2 regions of the Paenibacillus sp. FSL M8-0228 genome follow, and region 2 is predicted to be linked to the other one. Evidence: predicted binding sites of a transcription regulator. Region 2 holds the regulator's gene; the other holds the start of a gene.
The links. The regulator NrdR, encoded in region 2, represses ribonucleotide reductase genes. The targets are predictions, from matches to a motif close to AACACNATATATNGTGTT.
Positions count from the first base shown of each region.

Region 1: the regulator NrdR is predicted to act here: its motif matches at 1,923-1,940, upstream of nrdI (class Ib ribonucleoside-diphosphate reductase assembly flavoprotein NrdI).

Region 1 is NZ_JBBOXA010000001.1:2,049,792-2,054,217, forward strand. It holds gene nrdE (class 1b ribonucleoside-diphosphate reductase subunit alpha) at 1-1,411, opposite strand, end outside; gene nrdI (class Ib ribonucleoside-diphosphate reductase assembly flavoprotein NrdI) at 1,398-1,757, opposite strand; gene MKY98_RS09655 (DUF2500 domain-containing protein) at 2,165-2,527, shown strand; gene MKY98_RS09660 (GNAT family N-acetyltransferase) at 2,567-3,127, shown strand; gene MKY98_RS09665 (MFS transporter) at 3,130-4,353, shown strand; gene MKY98_RS09670 (ABC transporter substrate-binding protein) at 4,425-4,426, opposite strand, start outside.
Region 2 is NZ_JBBOXA010000001.1:1,887,114-1,891,539, reverse strand. It holds gene MKY98_RS08850 (GNAT family N-acetyltransferase) at 1-609, shown strand, start outside; gene MKY98_RS08845 (alpha/beta hydrolase family protein) at 606-1,610, shown strand; tRNA gene MKY98_RS08840 (tRNA-Lys) at 1,932-2,004, opposite strand; tRNA gene MKY98_RS08835 (tRNA-Ala) at 2,017-2,092, opposite strand; gene nrdR (transcriptional regulator NrdR) at 2,222-2,689, opposite strand; gene MKY98_RS08825 (alpha/beta-type small acid-soluble spore protein) at 2,795-3,019, shown strand; gene MKY98_RS08820 (lytic transglycosylase domain-containing protein) at 3,136-3,699, opposite strand; gene coaE (dephospho-CoA kinase) at 3,696-4,292, opposite strand; gene MKY98_RS08810 (MntP/YtaF family protein) at 4,304-4,426, opposite strand, start outside.

The sequences.
Region 1 (4,426 bases), 160 kb from region 2:
TTTTGTTCTTGGCAAAGTAGCCGTGCAGATTCATGACACCCAAACCGACGGAATGCATTTCACGGTTCGCTTTCGCGACACCTGGTGCATTAGCTACTTGGGTCATATCGCTGACCGAAGTAAGAGCAATCATACCCTCGTGAACGGATTCGCGGATTTTGCCATGCTCCATCACATTTACAATGTTCAGAGAAGCCAGATTACAGCTCACGTCCCGGCGGATAGTATCCTGTTGTCCGTAATCTGTAATTTCGGAAGTTTCCTGCAACTGGAAGATTTCCGTGCATAAGTTCGACATCTTGACTTGACCCACGTTTTTAAGAGCATGTGCCTGGTTCGCGTTACTTTTGTTCATGATATATGGATAACCAGACTCCAACTGAATCATGGCAATTTTCGTCAGCATGTCACGTGCGCTCATCGCTATTTTTTTCTTCACCCGATCGTCGGCGAGCAGCGTGTCGTACATTTCATCCAAATCCATGTCGTCCAGATGTGTTCCATAGGCTTTGAACACACTGTAAGGAGCAAATACATGCAGCGGTTCGTTATCTTGAGCCAGCTTGTAAAAGCGATTTGGCACCAGTAATCCAATCGAAAGTGTCTTGAGACGTACTCTTTCGTCAGCATTGATTTTTTTGCTATCCAGGAACTCCAGCACGTCCCATCCGAAAATGTTGTAATAGGCTGCCCCAGAGCCTTTGCGTTGCCCCATTTGATCTGCGTAGGAGAAGCCGTCTTCCATCAGCTTCAGCACAGGCATAATGCCTTTTGCTGCGCCTTCTACGCCTTTAATCGCTTCGCCGCGTGCCCGCAGCTTCGACAGGTTAACGGCAACACCGCCCCCGATTTTGGACAACTGCATGCAGGTGTTCAGCACATAGTTGATCGAGTTCAGGGAGTCGTCCATTTCGAGCAGGAAGCAGGATACCAATTCCCCACGGCGGCTTTTGCCTGCATTCAGGAACGTTGGTGTCGCTGGCTGGAGACGTTGCTCCATCATCGAGCGAGACAACAGGCGTGCCGTATCGGCGTTACCGCGTCCTAAATGCAGCGCGACAGCAGCAACCCGGTCAGGGTAATGTTCCAGATAGACTTTACGGTCGTTACTCTTCATTGCATAGTCGGTATAAAACTTGGATGCTGCCATATAGGAAGGAAATTTAAAATTATAGCTATGAGTGATATGGAAAATATCATTAATTTCGTCAGCCGTGTAGCTGTTATAGAAATTTTCGTAATAATCATTCTCAATCATATACAGCACTTGAGCGGCTGTGTCAGCAAACTTCAAACTCCGTTCCTGAACTTCCTTCATAAACTCTGCTACAGCCTCTTGGTCTTTTTCCAATTGGAAAAAGCCGTCTGTATCGCGTTTCATCAACATGTTGTTCAATTCAATATGCCGCAACTCGGCTCACCTCCTGTTTAAAACGCTCTACATCTCCGAACGTTCCAGATAATTCAAATTTACTAATCACGGGGACATTATAATGATCGGCAATCAAATCCGCACTTTTGGCAAATTTCTCACCCCAGTTACGGTTGCCGCTTGCAGCTACACCAACAAGGTTTTGAGCATTCTTTTTCAAAAAGGAAGATACCCTCTCAGGTATCTGCCCAAACCCAGTTGTATATGTAATAAGTACGTAAGGTTCTTCTATAGTCATTTGCTCCTCGATCTGAACCGCTGGAAGCTTGAGCTTGTTTATAAATCTTTTTACATTGCCGGTCTTGGAATCATATGCAATCAGCATGGTATGCAACCCCCTTAAACATTTAACGAAAAAAGAAAACGGCATTGCCTGGGATCTATTATAGATGGAATCCCTTGCTGGCTGCGCCATTTAAGATTTTTGACTCTATATTTACATGTATTTTCATACCTGTATCTTCAAGATATCGGGCATAAATACGTTTTTTACACTATATTTAGAGTACATTCTCTATTTTATATCTATATATAGTTTTGTCAATCGGTCTAGAGGGGATCAGAGGACCCAGATCGGGTAGAAGTCCAAGCGGGGTGCGGAAAAGAGCGAAAGAACTTTTTTTTCGTAAGTATGTTAAAAAAGTATTGGAGTTTTTGAGGGTGAAGATGTACGATTTGTCAATGGGCAATTGAATGGAAAATTTACATTTTACTGTAGAAAGGATGAAGTGAATGGGAAGTGATTCTATGGAAGTTCAATCGTTTAATACGATCTTTTTTATCGTATTTGGACTCATTGCTTTTGTAATGATTATGGGAATTGTCAAAACGATCGGAGCGGGCCTGTCCAATCAAGCAGCCGAACGGGTACAACGTTCATGTAAGGTTGTGGATAAACGGACGAGAGTGCGTGGGGGATCAGGCGATTTTTCAGCTTCGACCTATTATTATATCACCTTTGAGTTTGACGGGGGTGAGCGTAAGGAGCTGGAGGTGAAGGATAGGGACTTTGGTATGATTGTGATCGGGGATCGTGGGGAGCTTCATTATAAAGGTACACGTTTTCTGGAGTTTGTGAGAGTAATGGAAGCATAAAGGTGCTTAAACAAATACATAATCGGAGGGAAGATTACGATGCCGCATATCATTGGAAAACGAGTTGTATTGAGAGAATACCGTCAAGAGGATATACCAGATATCCGAAAATGGGTCAATGACCCGGAAATCACACGTGGTTTAAGCGACGTGTTTATCTATCCGCATTCACAGGTGAATAGTGAATCTTTTGTACAGATGATGATTGACGGCAACCCCGAGATCAAAGGTTTTGTCATTGCGCATAAAGACACCCTGGATTATATCGGACAACTGGACTTATTTAAAATCAACTGGGTGAATCGGCATGCCACCCTTGGAATTGTGATCGGGCGTGACGGTGATCTGGGCAAAGGTTATGGACGGGAAGCGATCCGGCTGTTACAAAAATTTGCATTTCATACGCTGAACCTACATCGACTGGAGCTGGAGGTCTATGCGTTCAATGAACGTGCACACCGTTGCTATTTGGCCAGCGGCTTCAAGGAGGAAGGGCGGCTGCGGGAAAAGCTATTCAGGGAAGGGCGATACTATGACATTATTCAGATGGGGATTTTGCGAAGTGAATATGAGGCTGCACAGCAATCGACGGAATCCTGAGAGTGCAACCTCATAAGCTATATTACTCCGTCAGCTTTCTTCAATTTTTTATGAGTGAAATCACGGGGACTACGCTCATCCTTTTTTTATTAGCTAAAGGACTTTCTTTGCAGAGTGCGAACTTCTTACTGGTTGTATTCTTTGTAAGTATTTTTCTGTTTGAGATACCTACTGGGGCTATTGCAGACAAGTATGGAAGAAAAATCTCTGTTATTTTGGGACTTTGTTGTTTTCTAGCCTATAGTGTATTGTTCGTTTCGACAGATCATATCGGGGTGCTTGTGTTTGCGCAAGTCTTTGGAGGTCTGGCTATATGTTTACAATCAGGTTCGTTGGAATCATGGGTTGTGGAAAATAGTGATAAGCCCATGGAAGTTCTTTTTACAATCTCTAACAGTATACAGTACATTTCAGGATTTATTTGTGGTCTGTTGGGGGCCTTTCTCGCAACTTTTAACTATTCACTTCCATGGGCGGTTAGCATTTTATCTATTATTGTATGCATTTTTCTATGCTTCTTTTATATGGATGAGGAGAATGTGGCTCATCGAAAGACGTCCACTACCCGCATTAAAACGATTATCGGAGAAAGTGTCCGTATCGGTTTTGAAAATAAATCTATCTGGATTGTGTTTATGATTGGCTTATTTATCAGCTTTTCAAACTCGGCTGGAAATACATTTCAACAGCCACGTCTGGTGGGCCTTTCCGAACAAGGGATTTGGATTATGGGGTTTATCAAGGCAGGGTATTCACTATGTATGACTTTGGGAAGCTACCTGGTTCGAAAGCTAGGCGCACGATACAGTGATGTACATATACTCATGTATGCTTGCGGCATGATTGGAGTATGGCTCATTTTTGCCGGTGCGTTCAACACATTTTATCCTGTACTGCTTACCTTTTTGATCTATGAAATGGGGCGCGGCATGTACCCGGTTGCCAAACAAATTTTTCTGAACAAAAGAATCTCTAATGAGTATCGTTCTACACTACTATCTCTGGATTCTGCGATTTCACAATTAGGCATGTGCATAGGTTTAATCATGACAGGGATCATCAGTCGTAATTTTACGGATTTGTCTTCCGATCAAACACCTATTCAAATATCTTGGGTAATGTGTGGGGGGATTGCGTTGATTCCTATCATCTTATTGTTTTACGTCAATCGTGTATCAGGGAAAAGTAATTCTTGGAAAGAAAAAGAAACCAAACAGAATATGTAATAATAGTTAATGTAGAAGGGCTGAACAGCATGGTCTGTCAGCCCTGTAATATTTCATTAAAAAGGCAAACCCT
Region 2 (4,426 bases):
GACCATGAAGCTGTTTGCAGTCTTTTAGTCGAATCGTTTAAAGCAAAATTCCAATCTCTTGTTACACTAGAGGATCAAGCTACACAGCAGTTGTTAATGCAGGTTTGGGTTCAAAATCCTTATTCTACATCTATGAAACAATTTGTAGCCAAAGAAAACGAAGAAGTTATCGGTGTTCTTTCCCTTAAATGGAAACCCTCCTACTCTTCACTTCCTGAAACAAACCCCATTTCTTTGACTCCGCTCCTAAAACAGTTTGGTTGTTTCAATGTATTTAAATTTTTGGCAGGTATGCATGCGCTAGAGTATACCCCCGCTGCAAATGAGTGTTACATTGATCATTTGGCGATTCGTTCAAGTCATCGTAATCAGGGAATAGGACGCCATCTTGTAGCTTTCGCACAGCAATTTTCGGTTGAATCTGGTTTTCATGCATTGACGCTTCACGTAGCGCATAAGAACCAAGGGGCTATCCGTTTGTATCACCAACTGGCGTTTGAAGTAAAACAATCCAAATATAATGGGTTACGGCATTTTTGGTTCAAGGAGCCTGTATGGCATCTGATGAGTTGGAAAGAGAACCTGCATTCGAGGAGAGAGCATCATTGAAAAAAACACTCAAGCTTACTTTTGGTATTGCGGCAGCTCTGGCTGCTGTCTCGGTACTCATTGTTCTATATCAAAATTCCTACAAGATGACAGAAGAAAAAATACAAATCACGACACCTAAAGGGCTGTTAACAGGTACATTAACTTTGCCTAAAAACTACTCGGGAAAGATTGGATTGGTTATTTTTGTCCATGGGGATGGTCCTATTAATGACACCTATGATGATGGATACAAACCACTGTGGGAAAAGTTCGCTTCCAAGGGTTATGCATCCTTGTCACTGAATAAGCCCGGTATTAACAGCGCTCCTGGCAACTGGCTCGCCCAAAGCATGGAGGACCGCGCACAGGAGATCCGATATGCAATAGACTGGGCAAGAAGCTTACCTATGATTGATAAGCAAAAAATCGGCCTATGGGGAGCCAGTCAAGCAGGATGGGTCATTCCGAAGATCGTTAAAGAGGAGCATGATATAGCATTCAGCATCCTTGTATCGCCTGCCGTGAACTGGATTTCCCAAGGACAATTTAATACCAGAAAAGAACTGGAGCGAGAAGGAGTTACTCCGCAAGAAATTCAAAAGACATTGAACTACGATCAAGAGATTCTACAGTTACTGAAAAGACAGGCTTCTTATGAAGAATATCTAAGCATAGCCGATCCTGACGATATGATTTCCAAAGAAAGATGGAGCTTTATACGCAAAAATTTTCTGTCTGATTCCACCGAAGAATTAAGTCACTTCCATTCTCCTGTACTCTTGGTTCTGGCTGGAAAAGATATTAATGTTGATGCAAAGGATACCGAGCGAGTCTATCGCCAGAAGATACCTCCAGAACTGCTGTCCGTGATTCATTTACCTGAAGCCGACCACTCCATGATGGATGAAAAAATCGCGCGTTCAAAATCTCTAACTTTTTTAACAGCCGTATTCGCCCCAAGAAAATTGGTGAATGACGAGTATCTCGAAATCCTTGCCAATTATGTCAGTGAGCGTTAAACAATGATGTTTTTTTCATACTTCTTTTGAATATGCTGATAAAAAATCCATCTTTTTTGAGTATACGATTTTCTTAATGCGGTCTACAGACAGTCCACATTGTTCTGAGAGTTCGTCAATGGGCAGCCCATGTCTGCAAATAACTAGTCCTTGCACTCGTGAACAATGGGTTGCAATTAAAAAAGACGTCTATTTCCTTTAGGATCTGTTTTCTGTGCAGTCAGTTACGCGCTCATTCCACCCATAACTGTTCCCGGTTAGACTGGGAATAGATCTATAAACAACAAAAAAACGGCATCTCTGCCGTTTTTTCTAAAAAGATGGACTCTCAGGGACTCGAACCCTGGACCAATTGATTAAGAGTCAACTGCTCTACCAACTGAGCTAAGAGTCCATAATAAAAGTTTGGTGGAGCCTAGGGGGATCGAACCCCTGACCTCATCGCTGCCAGCGATGCGCTCTCCCAGCTGAGCTAAGGCCCCATCATAAGCAAGTTTTATCAACGTTTCAAGCGACTTCTATATCATATAAAATATTTAACCCTGTGTCAATACTTTTATAAAAAAATATAATTTTCTCCCTTCATGGCCCAGAAAAGATACAGTCAGCGATCAGTCGCTGGCTGTATCTTTAGATAACAGTGTTTTCAGTTCCTTCATAAACATATTGATGTCTTTAAACTGACGATAGACGGACGCAAAACGTACGTAGGCGACTTCATCCACTGGGTAAAGCTGTTCCATGACCAGCTCACCAATCTGCTGGCTATCCACTTCTGTGGCTGCTGTGTTGCGGATAGCGTTCTCCACCTGGGATACGATCATATCCAGTTGCTCGACGGATACTGGACGCTTCTCGCAGGCTCGAATGAGACCGCGCAGCATTTTATCACGACTAAACTCTTCACGGCTGCCGTCTTTTTTGATGACCATGAGAGGGGTTTCCTCCACCATTTCAAAGGTGGTAAAACGCCTGGCACACTGCTCACATTCACGGCGGCGACGGATGGACTTGTTATCATTCGCAGGTCGCGAATCCAGCACTTTCGTGCCATTGTAGGCACAATACGGACATTTCATAATCTCACCACTTTCTTTTTCCAATAAATTCCCGAAGACTTTTAGTAATAATTTTGTCAAAACAGATCATAATATGTTTACCATATCGCGAGGAGGTGAACAACAATGGCACAAGGAAACAATGGCAACTCCAACAATCTGGTAGTCAGCAGATCCTCCGGCGCTCTGGAGCAAATGAAATTTGAAATCGCTCAAGAGTTGGGTATCAGCATTCCTCAAGATGGATACCAAGGTAATATGACTTCCTATGAGAACGGTTCGATCGGGGGCTACATCACAAAACGCCTCGTAACGATCGCTGAACAACAATTGGCAGGTCAATACCAATAATCGCGGTAATAATGCAAAAATAACAAGAAAAAGTGTCTGGATGGGCTGGTAAAAACAGCCTGTCCAACGCTTTTTTCATTTTAAAGCGAAAAGCTCATCATGTCATTAACTTGGATTTAAAAATCATTATAAATTTTCGTGTATTGCCTGTAGTAATAAATGACCCGCTGTACATAATGTCGTGTTTCACCAAAAGGGATTTGCTTGATGGACTCTTCTTTTCCATCCCACACTCCCTTATCCAGCCACTCTTGAACTTTACCCGGCCCTGCATTGTAAGCAGCTACGATTGCTACAGGATTATCCTGAAACTTTATGGATAGGTTATGCAAATACCAGGTTCCCAGCTCAATATTGGTGCCAGGCTCGTGCTTGACTCTGTCCAGCGGAACCTTTTGAATCTGGGCGCTGTCCATAATCCAATTTGCCGTATTCGGCATAATCTGCATCAGCCCTAGCGCCCCCTTATGTGACTGCTTACTGGTTTTAAAATTGGTTTCTACACGGATAATAGACGCCACCAAAAATGGGTCTACTTCATACGTCTGTGAATACTGCCGAATCTCATCCTTATATTGAATTGGATAGAACCAGGGCATCCAATTTGAATTAAGGAATAGAATCAGGACAAACCCGACAAACAAAATGAGCAGGACTCTTTTCTTTCGCAAAATATTCATGCAAGTCCCTTCCGCTGCCAAAATTGATCAATTTGTCGCTTCGTCTCAGTCTGTGTTCCGCTATTATCAATAACGATATCGGCCAAGCTTTTCTTTTGCTCAATATCCATTTGTGCGGACAGCCGAAGTCCAGCTTGCTCCTCCGTCAGACCGTCTCTGAGCACCAGACGCTGGAGCTGAATATCACGTGGTACGTACACAACCATAATTTCCTCGTACAAGCTCTCAAGCCCCGACTCGTACAGTAACGGAATATCTGCCAAAACAAGCTTGTTCGGCTGTTCCCGTTCGAATGCTTCCATGCGCATACGCATTTCCTCACGAATAGCAGGATGTGTAATATCGTTAAGTGCCTGCCGCTGGGCAGGGTCTCCGAATACAATCTCTCCCAGCTTTTTGCGATGCAGAGTTCCGTCACTGTTCACTATAGCTTGTCCAAAATGCTGTATGACCGCCGCCAACACCGGATGCCCCGGAAGCATCACTTCCCGGGCAATGGCATCTGCGTCGATCAGCAGCGCACCTTTGGCGACCAAAAGAGCCGACACGGTGCTTTTTCCGGTAGCAATACCTCCGGTTAATCCGATATTCATGCTCTTTCACCTCATAACAGCTTCAATATGCCCATCATAATCAGTAATAATGCCGGCAATACACCCAGCGCCTTCATAAATCGAAATGCTGATAGAAAGAAACCTGCCTTCATCCCTGCAATCAAAAATGTTCC